DNA from 2 places in the Microbispora sp. GKU 823 genome. Region 2 is predicted to be linked to the other one. Evidence: riboswitches for the same ligand, from Rfam matches in the RefSeq annotation. Region 2 holds a riboswitch; the other holds the start of a gene.

Region 1 (6,701 bases), on a different contig from region 2:
GAAGGCGCTGCGCCTGTTCGAGGCGCTCGCCGCCGACAAGCAGGTGCCCAAGGACGTCATCACCAAGTAGTCCGGAGCTCCCGCGTGGTTCGCACGGCCCGCGCGGCCGTGCGACGGCAGGGGGCCGGCTCCCGGCGGTGGCGGCGACTGGCAGGGGGTCGGCTTCCGGCGGTGGTGGCGGCTGGCAGGAGGTCAGCTTCCGGCGGTGGTGGCGGCGACCGTCGCGGCGGTCGTGGCGGCGAGCACGGCGGCGTGGATCGAGGCGATCGTCTTGCGGACCGCCTCGGCGGTCCACTGGCCCTCGGCGATCTCCTTGACCCGGCCCTTCGGCGCGTCGGGGAACGCCTTGCGGTCGAGCCTGGCCGCGTGCATGACCGCGATCAGGACCGCCGTCCGCTCGTCCGGATCGGCTCCGGCCAGCACGTTATGGACGCGCTCCCGCACGCCCTGCTCGTGGCTCGGGTCGAGCTCGGGATAGCGCGTGGTGGGGAAGATCCCCAGGACCTTGCCCTCCTGCTCGCTCAGCACGCCCCGGGCGGCGAGGCGGGTCAGCAGCCGCTTGCGCAGCCTGCCCGCGCGGAGCTTGCCCACCCACCAGTCGGCCTTGCGCGGCCCGCGCTCCTCGGCGATGCGGGCGAGCGTTGCGTCCAGCTCCTCGTCGCCCACCAGGGTGGGATCGACGGGCACGACCTTCGCGCCGTCGAGGTCCACCCGGCGGCGTACGGCCAGGTCCGCGAGCAGGGCCCCGGCCAGGGCGCAGTCGAGCTCCACCGACCCGATGATCGGCTTGCCGGTGTCCTCCCGGTAGGCCAGCAGCAGCACTTCCTCGGCGATCGTCAGTGTCACGGAGTCGAGCCTAACTCGCGGATTACGGCCACAATGAGCCCTTATGGGAATCTCTGCGGACCTGCACGCCATCGGGCGGCCGATGCTGGACGCCCAGCTCGCGCACCCGACCGTACGAGGCATCGCGGCGGGCGACCTGCCCGAGCCGGTCTTCCGGTCGTGGCTGGAGCAGGACTACCTGTTCCTGCTCGACTATGTCCGGGTGTTCTCGCGGCTGGCCTGGCAGGCTCCGGACGCCCACCTCGGCGACCTGGTCGACCTGGCGCACGCGACGTGGCACGACGAGCTCGACCTGCACCGGTCGCTGGCGGCCGGCTTCGGCGCCGACCTCGACGGCGCGGTGAAGGGCCCGGCCTGCGCGGCGTACACCTCGTTCCTGTTGGAGTCGGCGGCGGACTACGGCGAGGGGCTGGCGGCCCTCTACCCCTGCATGTGGGGGTACTCGACGCTCGGCCGGATCCTGGCCGCCGACCCGCCCGCCGAGCCGCGCTACCGGGCCTGGGTGGACACCTACGCCGATCCCGGCTTCGCCGCCCTCGCCGCGCGCATCGCCGTCATGATCGACGAGGCGGCTCCGGACCCGGCGCGCGCCCGGGAGCTGTTCGCCCGCGGGATGGAGCACGAACTCGCGTTCTGGGACGTCCCCTGACCGGCGGGGTTAGTGTGAGGGCATGCCGGAGCTGCCCGAGGTCGAGGCGCTCGCCGAGTTCCTCCGCGAGCACGCCGTCGGCCATGCCGTCATCGGGGTCGACGTGACCGCCTTCCAGGCGCTCAAGACCGTCGACCCGCCCGTCACCGCGCTCTCGGGGCTGCTCGTCACCGGTGTGGCGCGGCACGGCAAGTTCCTCGACGTCGACTGCGACGGCCTGCACTTCGTCACCCATCTGGCCCGTGGCGGCTGGCTGCGCTGGCGTGACGACCTCACCGGCGCGAAACCGGTGCGGCCGGGCAAGGGCCCGCTCGCGGTCCGGGTGAGGCTGTCGCCGGGCGAGGACGGCCGCGCCCCCGGGTTCGAGCTGACCGAGGCGGGCACGCAGAAGCGCCTGGCCGTCTACGTGGTGCGCGATCCGGAGGACGTCCCCGGCATCGCGGGCCTCGGGCCGGACCCGCTCGCCGAGGACTTCACGCCGGACCTGCTCAAGACGATCGTGGGCGGGAGCCGTGCGCAGATCAAGGGCCTGCTGCGGGACCAGAAGGTGATCGCGGGCATCGGCAACGCCTACTCCGACGAGGTGCTGCACGTCGCGAAGATGTCCCCCTTCAAGATCGCCGGAACGCTGACGGACGGCCAGGTCGCCGACCTGCACGACGCGATCGTGAGCACGCTGCGGGACGCGGTCGGGCGGGCCAGGGGGCTGGCCGCCAAGGACCTCAAGTCGGAGAAGAAGTCGGGCCTGCGGGTGCACGGCCGTACGGGCGAGGCGTGCGAGGTGTGCGGCGACACGATCAGGGAGGTGTCGTTCGCCGACTCGTCGCTGCAGTACTGCCCGACCTGCCAGACCGGCGGCAAGCCGCTGGCCGACCGCCGGCTGTCGCGCCTGCTGAAGTAGGCCTGCCGGGAGCGCCCGGTGGAGCGCCGCCCGGAGGAATGATTTGGGCCCTTGTGGACGTGGCTCGCGGATCACCGTGGGTCACAGCTCCCGGCATGGGCCCGGGCATCGGCGGTGTGCCGTCAGAATGGGCGCATGACATTGCCGGAAATCGCCCCCGACGCACTGCCCGAGGACGCGTACCTGCTGGACGTCCGCGAGAACGAGGAGTGGGTGGCCGGCCACGCCCCCGGCGCCGTCCACATCCCGCTCGGCGAGCTGCAGGCGCGGGTGGACGAGGTGCCGCACGACCGGCCGGTGTACGTGGTCTGCCGGGTCGGCGGCCGCTCGGCGCACGCCGCGATGTGGCTCAACCACATCGGCCGCGACGCTGTGAACGTGGACGGCGGCATGCGGTCCTGGGCCGCCGTGGGGCGTCCGATGGTGAGCGAGACCGGTGAGGCGCCCTACGTGGCCTAGGGACAGGGCGGCGTAGGAATACGGTCAAACCAGTGTCATAATCACAAAGACATCATCAATACCCGCGGGAGCTCGGGCGTGACCGGGCTGAGAGGGCGGATCGAACTCGTGCCGCCGACCGCATGAACCTGTCCGGATAATGCCGGCGTAGGGAGCGTGTGATGACTTCTGCCGTCGTCGACGACGCGCACGCGGAGGTTCCGCTCACCCTGGACGAGGAGGCCCCGAGAACCCTGGGCCTGCTCGACCAGGGGGCGTTCTGGGCCAATCTCGGGGTCAGCCTCCTCGGTTTCTCGGGGGCGCTGTTCCTGCTCGACCCACTGGGCGGCAAGCCGCTGACCTTCACCGCGGCGGTGCTCGCCGCCGTCGTCGGCAGCCTGCTGGGGACGGCCATGGTCGGCCTGGCCGCGATCCCCGGCACGCGGACCGGCCGCCCCGCGATGGTGCTGCTGCGCGGCCTGTTCGGGGCCCGGCTCTCGTACATCCCGACCGTGCTGAACATCGTGCAGATGCTCGGCTGGGGCGCCTTCGAGCTGTGGGTCATCGCCAACGGCGCGCAGGCGCTGTTCGGCACCTCGGTGCCGTACGCGGTGTGGGCCGTCGCGGCGGGCGTGCTGACGATCGCGCTGACGATCCGGCCGCTCGGCGCGCTGCGGCTGCTGCGGCGGTACGTCACGGCGGGCGTGGTGATCGCGATGATCTGGCTGTCGGTCGCCCTGTTCGCCAAGGGACCGTCCGTGGGGGGCGGCTCCTGGGACGCCTTCGCCCCGGCCGTCGACTACGTCATCGCGCTGTCGGTGTCGTGGGTGCCGATGGCCGCCGACTACGCCAGGCACTCGCGGTCGAGCGGCGCGGCGTTCACCGGAGTGGTCGCCGGATACACGATCGCCCAGGTGGCCTGCCTGGCCCTCGGCATCGCCGCGCTCGCGCTCGTCGGCAACGACGGGGACAGGGTGTGGGAGCCGTTCGTGGCCGCCCCTCTCGGGGTCGTGTTCTTCGGCATCCTGGTGCTGCGCGAGGCCGACCAGTCGTTCGCGAACGTCTACTCGACGACGGTGTCGATCCAGAACCTGGCGCCGCGCTGGGACCGCCGGGTGATCTCGGTCGTGATCGGCGTGCTCACCACGCTGATCGCGCTGTTCGCCGACGTGAACTCCTACGGCGCGTTCCTGAGCGTCATCGGGGCCGTGTTCGTGCCGATGTTCGCCGTGCTCGTGGTGGACTACTTCCTGCTCGGCGGGGCCGCCCGGTGGAACACGGCCGGGGACGCCCCCTCCCGCTGGCTCATGGTCGTGCCGTGGATCCTCGGGTTCGCGGCGTACTGGATCGTCACCTCCACCCCGACCGTCGGCTGGTGGGACGGGATCTGGACCGAGGTCCGGCTCGCCCTCGGGTTCGTCCACCAGCCCTGGATGAACGCCGCGCTCGCCGCGTTCCTCGTCGCCGCGCTGATGACCGTGGCGCTGTCCCTCCCGGCCCGCCGCCTGCGGTCACGCCGTTAGAGACGGCCGGTTCTTCCCCCGGCCGGCCTCGCGGTCAGAGGGCGCCTTCCAGGCGGAGCAGGTGCTCCTTGGCCGCCGGGCCGCCGGCGTATCCGCCGAGAGAGCCGGGGCCCTCCACCGCCCGGTGGCACGGCAGGAGCAGGCAGACCGGGTTGCCGGCCAGGGCGTTGGCCACCGCGCGGGGCGCCTGCGGCCGCCCGATCCGCTCGGCGATCTCCTGGTAGGTGGTGACGCTGCCATACGGCACGGCCGTCATGAGCTGGATCACCGTACGGCTGAAGCCGGTGACCAGGCGCAGGTCCACCGGAAGGGAGAAGGTGCGCAGCCTGCCCGTGAAGTACGCGTCCAGTTCCCTGCGCAGGGGATCGAGGCGGCGTGGGTCGGGCCCGATGAACGAGCCGACGGCGCGGGAGACCCGGGCGAAGACCCCGTGCTCGTCCTCGTAGGTGCAGGCCAGCACGCCGCGTGCGGTCACCGCGAGGACCAGGCGGCCCACCGGCGCGTCGGTGGTGCCGAAGGCGACCTCGGGCGGGGTCTCGCCGACGTAACCCGGCGAGGTCACGCGGAGCAGGGCTTCGAGGTCCTCGGTGGACATGGGCGCCCCACTTTCTCTTCTCTGCGTGCAGGCAGCGTATCGGAGCGGTCGCGAGGTGACGGAAAACCCCAAGATCAAAAGGTGAAAGAAGGCACGATGGGGACGTGGGTGACAGCAGCGTGGACGGCCGGGCGGCGGACCTCGCCCCCGCGGTTCCGGACGCCGCGATCCCGGACACGGTGGTTGCGGACGCCGTGGTTGCCGACGCCGGGGGTCCGGACGTCGCGGTCTTCGGCGACGCGGCCTTCGGGGACGTCGAGGAGGGCCTCGCGCGTGCGGTCCTGGCCGGCTCCCCCGACGCGATCGTCGCGCTCGACCGTGACCTGGCCGTGCTGAGCTGGAACGCGGCGGCCGAGCGGCTGTTCGGCTGGCCCGCGTCCGACCTGCTGGGCAGGCGGGCCCCGATCGTGCCCGACGAGCTGATGGCCGAGCACAACGCCGTGCTCGAACGCGTACGCGCGGGCGGCCGGGTGTCGCTGACCACCAAGCGCCTCCACCGCGACGGGCGGCTGCTCGACCTGCGGGTGGACACGAGCGCGTTGTGCTCGCCGGGCGGCGTCCTGCTCGGATACGTGAGCGTCTACCACGCCGCCGAGGACGACGACGCCGCGCACGGCAGGATGGTGCGCCGCGCCCGCCTGGTGCGGCGGCTGACCGACGTGGTCGGCGACATCAACGCCGAGCTCGACCTGCCCGTCGTGCTCGACCGCATCGCCGCGAGCCTGACCGAGCTGACCGGCGCCGACGCCGGCGGTTTCGTGTCGATCGAGGGGGAGCGGCTGCGCCTGGTCGGCGTCCACCAGTTGCCCGAGACGCTGCGCGGGGCCACCGCCGGGCTGCACACCAGCCTGGTCGCCAAGCTGCTGCGCACCGGCAAGACCGTGCTGCTCGAGACCGGCCCGGAGGGCTTCCAGGACCTGATCTGGGCGCGCCTGCCCGGCCTGCACACGATCGCCGTCGGCATCGCCGCCGTGGGCGGGCGCCCCTATGGAGCGCTCTACGCGTTGTTCGCCCGGCGCAAGGCGAGCCATCTGGAGCTCGAACTGCTCGAACTGCTCGCCGGGCACGCCGGCATCGCGGTCGCCAACGCCATGGCGTACCAGGACGCGGTGCGGCAGCGCGCGCACGAGCGGGCCGTCTTCGACGCCAGCGCCGACGGCATCGCGGTGCTGGACGGCGCGGGCGCGGTTGTGCGGTGGAACCCGGCGGCGGCCGAGCTGACCGGCCACCCGGCGGACCGGGTGATCGGAGGGCCGCCGCCCTTCCCGCTGCCGGCGCCGGGGGAGAAGCTCACCTTCCAGCTTCCGTCCGGCCGATGGCTCGACGTGCTGTGCGCGGAGATCCGGGAGACGGGGGAGACCGTCGTCGACTTCCGCGACGTCACCAGGGCCAAGGAACTGGAGGAGGCCAAGGACCTGTTCCTCGCCACCACCAGCCACGAGCTGCGTACGCCGATCACGATCGTGCACGGCTTCGCCAGCACGCTCGACTCCCGCTGGGACCACCTGTCCGACGAGGAGCGGCGGTCGGCGGTCCACACGATCGCCGAGCGCGCCCGGTCGCTCGGGCAGCTCATGGACCACCTGCTGCTCGGCGCGCGGGCGGGCGCGGAGGAGTTGAAGGTCAAGGTCGAGCCCTTCGACCTGGCCGCCCGGGTGCACGCGGCGACGCTCGGGCTGCCCGTCCTGTCCGACCGGCACCGGCTGGAGGTGGACATCCCGCCCGATCTCCCCTTCGTGTACGGGGACG
Region 2 (6,701 bases):
GATGCCGCGGGCGCGCAGCACGTCCAGCACCGAACCGCGGGACTCCGGGTCGAGCCTGCGCATCGCGACGGTCGTCATCTCGGTGCCGGACGCCTCCAGCGCCTGGTCGAGCACCTCCAGCGACGGCGCGCCGCCGGTGCCCATGATGAGCCGCGAGGTGAACTTCTCCCCGCCCAGCACGAGGATGTCGTCGGTCATGCTCACCCTCCCTGCACGGCCGTGAGCACCTCGACGCCGTCGCCGTCGGCGACCTGGGTGGAGTCCCAGGCGCTCCGGCTCACGACTTCGCCGTTCAGCGCCACCGCGACCCCGGACGTGAGGGCCGTGAGGGTCCGTACGGCGTCGCCGACCGTGGCGCCGTCCGGCAGTTCGGCCGCGCCTCCGTTGATCGTGACTTTCATTGACTGAATCTCCCTGGATCGCAGAACCGGGCGACCGGGGGCACCTCGTCGCCGGTGAGGAACGCGGCGACGGCGTCGGCCGTGATCGGGGACAGCAGCACCCCGTTGCGTCCGTGCCCGGTCGCCGCGAGCACGCCGGGCGGCCCGGCCGGGCCGATGAGCGGCAGGTTGTCGGGCGTGCCCGGGCGGAAGCCGGCCGTCGTCTCGGCGAGTTCGAGCTCGGTGATGCCGGGCACCAGCTCGCGGGCGTCGCGCAGCAGCTCGTACACGCCTCCGGCGGTGACCCGCGCGTCGTACCCCATCTCCTGGGTCGTGGCGCCCAGGGTGATCTCTCCGTCGCCCCGGGGGACCAGGTAGGCGGGGGAGCCGTGAACCAGCCCCCTGACGCAGCGGGTGAGGAACCCCCGGGGCCCGCGCAGCCGGAGGATCTCGCCCTTGACCGGGCGCACCGGCAGGCCGGGCAGCAGGGAAGCCGACCACGATCCGGCCGCTACGACGACCTGTCCGGCCGCGACGACGCCGCCGGACTCCAGCCGTACGGAGGGAGCGCCGGGCCCCTGGGCGTCGATTTCGGCGACGCGCTCGGTCACCAGCGTGCCGCCCGCCTTCTCGAAGGCCGCGAGGAGGGCGCGCACGACCCTGCGGGGGTTGACCCAGGCGTCGTCGCGGGCCAGCAGCCCGCCGCGTACGGAGGGGGAGAGCATCGGCTCGAAGGAGCGGCACTCGCGCCCGGTGAGCCGTTCGACCCGCAGGCCGAGCGTCCGCTCGAAGGCCGCGAGGTCGTCGAGGAAGGCCATGTCGTCGGCGCCGCGGGCGACCTCCAGCGTTCCCTCGGTCCGGTAGTCGAGGTCGGCGCCGGTCTCGTCCTCCAGCTCCGCCCGGAACGCCGGCCAGGCCGCCAGCGACGCGAGGCCGAGCCGCAGCAGCGGCTCCTCCGTGTAGGTCACCTCGCTGACCGGCGCGAGCATCCCGGCCGACGCGTGCGTTGCGCCGCCTCCGGGCGTGGGGTCGACCACCGCCACCGAAAGCCCCCGCCGCGCGGTGCGCCAGGCCGCGGCCAGGCCCTCCACCCCGCCGCCCACGATCACGACGTCGTAGCCGGGCCGCGCGCCGGATGGCGGTGTGTGGGACACAGCGCTCCCTTCGCCGGCATTACCCGGATCAGGTCGGGGCGGTCGAGAGCCGCACGCTCTCCTCTCAGCCCGGTCCGCCGGGCTCCCGCGCGTCTTACCCCCACAAGGGTAGTACGCCGCCCAAAACGGCCGATCGCCGGATCGGCGGGTCCGGGGCCTCCCGCCGGAGCATGATGGCCCGACCCGGATCGACTCGACGGAGGTATCCCATGGCCACGATGCTGTACTCGGCCACCATGTCCCTGGACGGCTTCATCGCGGGGCCGGGCGGCGACATGTCCTGGCTGACCGAACACCTCGGGCCCAACCCGACCGTGGACGAGCTCGTCGGCGACATCGGCGCGCTGCTCGTCGGCAACCGCACCTTCCGCGGGGACGACCCGTACCGGGACACCCCGCAGGAGGGTGAGCCGTTCGGCGGCGGGTGGAGCGGGCCGCAGTTCGTGCTCACCCACGACGTCCCGGCCGCGCCGGTGCCCGGCGTGACCTTCGTGACGGACCTCGGCGCCGCCGTCGCGGCGGCCAAGTCGGCCGCCGGGGACAAGTACGTCAACGTGCTCGGGGCCGACGTCGCCGCGCAGTGCCTCGACGCGGGCCTGCTCGACGAGATCCTCGTGTGCGTGGCGCCGGTCATGCTCGGCGACGGCGTCCGGCTGTTCTCCCGCCCCGGCGGGGCCCGCGTGCGGCTCGAAAGGACCGGCGTCACGCACGTGCCGCACGCGACGAACATCTGGATGCGCGTGGTGCGATGAGAAAGTGGCGGGCTTCACAACGTGGGCCCCCGCGGAAGTGCGCGTCAATTGCCCAACTCGTTATGGGGGGCCCGTTGGCCAGGGCCCCCGTTGACAATCTATGGTCAAGCTGTGGATCACGTCGTGGTGGTGGGTGCCGGCCTGGCCGGCGTGCGAAGCATCGAGGCGTTGAGGTTCCGTGGGTTCACCGGACGCATCACGCTCATCGGCGAGGAACACCATCGCCCCTATGACCGGCCGCCGCTGTCGAAGGCGGTGCTGCTCGGAGAGACCGACTCCACCGTGGTCGACTCCGACCTCGACGCCCTCGACGTACGGCTGTGCCTCGGCACGGCGGCCAAGGGCCTGCGTGACGGCGTGCTGGAGACGACCGAGGGCGAGCTGGAGTACGACGGCCTGGTGATCGCCACCGGCGCCACGCCGATCCGCCTGCGCGGTGAGGGCCGCCAGCACGTGCTGCGCACGATCGAGGACGCGCTCGCGCTGCGCGAGCGGCTGGTCCCCGGCGCCCGCGTGGCCGTCGTCGGGGCCGGCTGGATCGGCGCCGAGGTCGCCACCGCGGCGGCCAGGGCCGGTTGCACGGTGACGGTGGTGGAGGCGGGGGAGAGCCCGCTCGCCGTGGCGCTCGGGCCCGCCGTGGGCAGCCACACCACCGACTGGTACGCCCGGGCGGGCGTCGAGCTGCGCCTCGGCGCGCTGGTCGGCACCGTGGACGCCGACGGCCTCACGCTCATGTCCGGCGCCCGGGTGCCGGCCGACGTGGTCGTCACCGGTGTCGGGGTGCGCCCCGCCGTCGACTGGCTGAAGGGGTCGGCGGTCCGGCTCGACGACGGGGTGGTGGTCGACGAGCACCTGCGCACGTCGCTGCCCAACGTGGTCGCGGTGGGCGACTGCGCGAACTGGTGGTCGCGCAGGTTCCGCACCCGGCTGCGGGTCGAGCACTGGGACACCGCGCTTCAGGCCCCCGACACGGCCGCCGCCACCCTGCTGGGCGAGGAGGCGGTCTACGACCCCGTGCCGTACTTCTGGTCGGAGCAGTTCGGTCACATGGTGCAGTTCGCCGGTCACCGGGAGGCCGGCGACCGCATGGTGCTGCGCGGCGATCCGCGCAGGGACGCGAAGTGGGCGGTGTGCTGGCTGACGGCGGACGACCGGCTCGCCGCGGTGCTCACCGTCGACCGGCCGCGCGACGTGGTGCAGGGCCGCAAGATCGTCGAGAGCGGCCGGCGGCTCGACCCCCTGCGGGTGGCCGACGCGGCCGTGCCGCTCCGCGACTGCATTATGGCGTAATCGAGGTGTTTCCTGGCAGCTCGCCTGTGGTAATGGTGGATCCGTGACGCTTACTGTTGCGAAGATCGACCGGGAGACCGACCAGCTCGTAGGGGAGTGGCTCCCCCTCTCGGAAGCCGCCGAGAAGCTGGGACTCAGCGTCGGCCGCGCCAAGCAACTCCTGAAGGACAAGAAGCTCGTCGGCGTCCGGCGGGGCGGCGGCGAGCCGCAGATCCCGGCGGTGTTCATCGCGGACGGCGAGGTGCTCAAGGGCCTGCCCGGCACGCTCACGGTCCTGTCCGACGCCGGGTACGACGAGGTGGAGTCGATCCGGTGGCTGTTCACCCCGGACGACTCGCTGCCGGGGTCCCCGATCGACGCGATCGTGAAGGGCCGGCACACCGAGGTCAAGCGCAGGGCCCAGGCCCTCGGCTTCTGACCGTACCGCCGCATGGCATTGTGGTCGGGTGAACGACATCCGGCGACAGCGGCTCGCGCAGGCCAGGCTCTACCTCTGCACTGACGGCAGAAGGGATCGCGGCGACCTGGAGAAGTTCCTCGACGCGGTCCTGTCCGGCGGGGTGGACATCGTCCAGCTCAGGGAGAAGGGCCTGGAGGCGCGCGAGGAGCTGGACCTGCTCGAGGTGTTCCGCGCGGCCTGCGACAGGCACGGCGCGCTGCTGGCGGTCAACGACCGGGCGGACGTGGCCTACGCCGCCCGGCCCGACATCCTGCACCTCGGCCAGGACGATCTCCCGGTCCCGGTGGCCCGGGAGATCCTCGGTCCCGATGTCCTCATCGGCAGGTCCACGCACTCGGCGGCCGAGGCGTCGGCCGCCGCCGTGGAGCCGGGGGGTGGACTACTTCTGCTGCGGGCCGATCTGGCCCACGCCCACCAAGCCCGGCCGTCCGGCGCCCGGCCCCGCGCTGCTCGAGCACGCCGCGCGCCTGGGCGCCGACCGGCCGTGGTTCGGCATCGGCGGCATCGACCTGGGCAACCTCGACGAGGTGATGGCGCACGGCGTGCGCCGCGCCGTGGTCGTCCGGGCCGTGACCGAGGCCGACGACCCCGGCGCCGCCGCAGCCGCGCTCAAGGCCCGGCTGTCCGCCGTCCCGCTCTGACCGGAACGTCTCCTCCGGGCCCGTCCCGCCGGCCCGGCGGCGGGCGGCGGTCCGGGCCGTGTGGTCTCGTCAGGTGCGGCGGGACGTGGCGGCGACGGCCAGGGCGGCCAGCGCCTTACGGGCCTCCTCCTCGATCGGCGCCTGCTCGAGGGCGTGCAGCGCGTCGTCGAGGTAGCGCTTGATCATGCCTTCGCACGCGGCCAGCGCGCCGGTCTCCTCGATCACCGTACGCAGCCGCCCGACCCCCTCGGCGTCCAGTCCGGGGTCGCCGAGCAGGGCCCGTACGACCTCCGTCTGGGCGGGGGTGGCCGAGGCGAGCGCGCGCGCGATCAGGACGGTCCGCTTGCCCTCGCGAAGGTCGTCCCCGGCGGGCTTGCCGGTCTCCGCCGGGTCGCCGAAGACGCCGAGGATGTCGTCGCGGAGCTGGAAGGCGATGCCCACCTGCTGGCCGTACTGCACGCAGAGCCGGTCGATCCAGGCGTGCCGGGCCCGGGCGGCGAGGACGAGCCCGAGCCGGAGCGGCTGTTCGACGGAGTACTTGCCGCTCTTGTACAGCGCCACCCGCAGGGCGCTGTCGAACGTGCTCTCGCCCTGCGCCTGTTCGAGCAGGTCGAGGTACTGCCCGCACATCAGTTCGGTGAGCATGTAATCGTGCAACGGCTGGGCGGCGGCCATCGCCTCGGGCGCCAGGCCGCTGGTGCGCCACATCTCCCCGGACCACACCAGCAGCAGGTTCCCCAGCAGCACGGCCGAGCCCTCGCCGAACTGCCGGGCGGAGCCGTGCCAGCCCGCCTCGGTGTGCATCCGCTCGAACCGGCGGTGCGCCGACGGCATGCCCCTGCGCACGTCGCTCGCGTCCATGACGTCGTCGTGGATGAGCGCGCTGGCCTGCAGGAGTTCCAGCGAGGCGGCGGCGGTGTGCAGTCCCGGATCGTCGCCTCCCCCGGCGGCACGCCATCCCCAGTGGCAGAAGGCGGGACGCAGCCGTTTGCCGCCCGCCAGGAAGTCCTCCGCGGCGGACAGCAGGGCGGCCAGATGAGGGTCACCGAAGTGTGGTCGCTGCCGGTCGAGGAACTCCCGGAGTGCGCGGTCCACCTCCGTACGGATGGAATCGAGCGAGGCGGCGGAAGCGGTCATGCTCTGAGACTAACCGGGGTTGATCCGGACACCCAGCATCAGATCCCCTTCAAGTGGGTTAACTCACTCTGTTAGGGAAAACGTCCACATAGCAAGACCGCGGGGGCCGCGAAAACCGTCCTCGCTGTACCCTTGCCGGTATGGCTCTCGGTCTGCCCTCGCGGCTTCCTGATCGCGTCCCGACGGTCCGCGAACTGCTGGCGGCGGGCGAGCGCTCGTTCTCGTTCGAGTTCATGCCTCCGAAGACGGACGAGGGGGAGCGCCAGCTGTGGCGGGCGATCCGTGAGCTGGAGGCGCTGCGGCCGACGTTCGTCTCCGTGACCTACGGCGCCGGCGGCTCGACCCGGGATCGCACGGTGGACATCGTCGAGCGGCTGGCGCACGAGACGACGCTGACCCCCGTCGCCCACTTCACCGCGGTCGACCACTCGATCCGCGAGCTGCGCCATCTCGTCGGCAGGTTCGCCGACGCGGGCGTCCGCAACATCCTCGCCGTACGCGGCGACCCGCGCGGCGGCAACCCCCTGGACGAGTGGGTCAAGCACCCGGAGGGCGTCCTGTACGCCGAGGAGCTGGTGCGGCTGATCCGTCAGGCGGGCGACTTCTGCGTGGGGGTGGCGGCCTTCCCGTACAAGCACCCCAGGTCGGCGACCATCGAGTCGGACACCAGGTATTTCGTGCAGAAGTGCCGGGCCGGCGCGGACTACGCGATCACGCAGATGTTCTTCAGGGCGGAGGACTACCTGCGGCTGCGCGACCGCGTGGCGGCCCACGGGTGCGACACCCCGATCATTCCCGGCATCATGCCCGTCACGCAGATGAGCACGATCGCCCGGTCGGAGCAGCTGTCCGGCGCGCCGTTCCCGCCGGAGGTGGCCGAGCGGTTC

The links. A riboswitch is a leader RNA that binds a small molecule or an ion and turns the genes downstream of it on or off. The one in region 2 is predicted to bind thiamine pyrophosphate.
Region 1: it holds a riboswitch for thiamine pyrophosphate, as region 2 does, so the genes downstream of both, B1L11_RS05270 (cytosine permease) here and thiO (glycine oxidase ThiO) in region 2, are expected to answer to the same signal.

What each region holds. Positions count from the first base shown of each region.
Region 1 covers NZ_MWJN01000006.1:56,497-63,197, reverse strand. The annotation lists gene B1L11_RS05295 (LCP family protein) at 1-70, shown strand, start outside; gene B1L11_RS05290 (GPP34 family phosphoprotein) at 193-846, opposite strand; gene B1L11_RS05285 (TenA family protein) at 890-1,495, shown strand; gene B1L11_RS05280 (Fpg/Nei family DNA glycosylase) at 1,518-2,396, shown strand; gene B1L11_RS05275 (rhodanese-like domain-containing protein) at 2,532-2,855, shown strand; TPP riboswitch at 2,910-3,026, shown strand; gene B1L11_RS05270 (cytosine permease) at 3,017-4,357, shown strand; gene B1L11_RS05265 (methylated-DNA--[protein]-cysteine S-methyltransferase) at 4,392-4,952, opposite strand; gene B1L11_RS05260 (PAS domain S-box protein) at 5,234-6,701, shown strand, end outside.
Region 2 covers NZ_MWJN01000114.1:504-7,204, forward strand. The annotation lists partial or broken gene B1L11_RS37515 (thiazole synthase) at 1-198, opposite strand, end outside; gene thiS (sulfur carrier protein ThiS) at 201-401, opposite strand; gene thiO (glycine oxidase ThiO) at 398-1,534, opposite strand; TPP riboswitch at 1,523-1,633, opposite strand; gene B1L11_RS37530 (dihydrofolate reductase family protein) at 1,744-2,286, shown strand; gene B1L11_RS37535 (NAD(P)/FAD-dependent oxidoreductase) at 2,398-3,576, shown strand; gene B1L11_RS37540 (Rv2175c family DNA-binding protein) at 3,620-3,994, shown strand; partial or broken gene thiE (thiamine phosphate synthase) at 4,023-4,677, shown strand; gene B1L11_RS37550 (polyprenyl synthetase family protein) at 4,747-5,814, opposite strand; gene metF (methylenetetrahydrofolate reductase [NAD(P)H]) at 5,955-6,701, shown strand, end outside.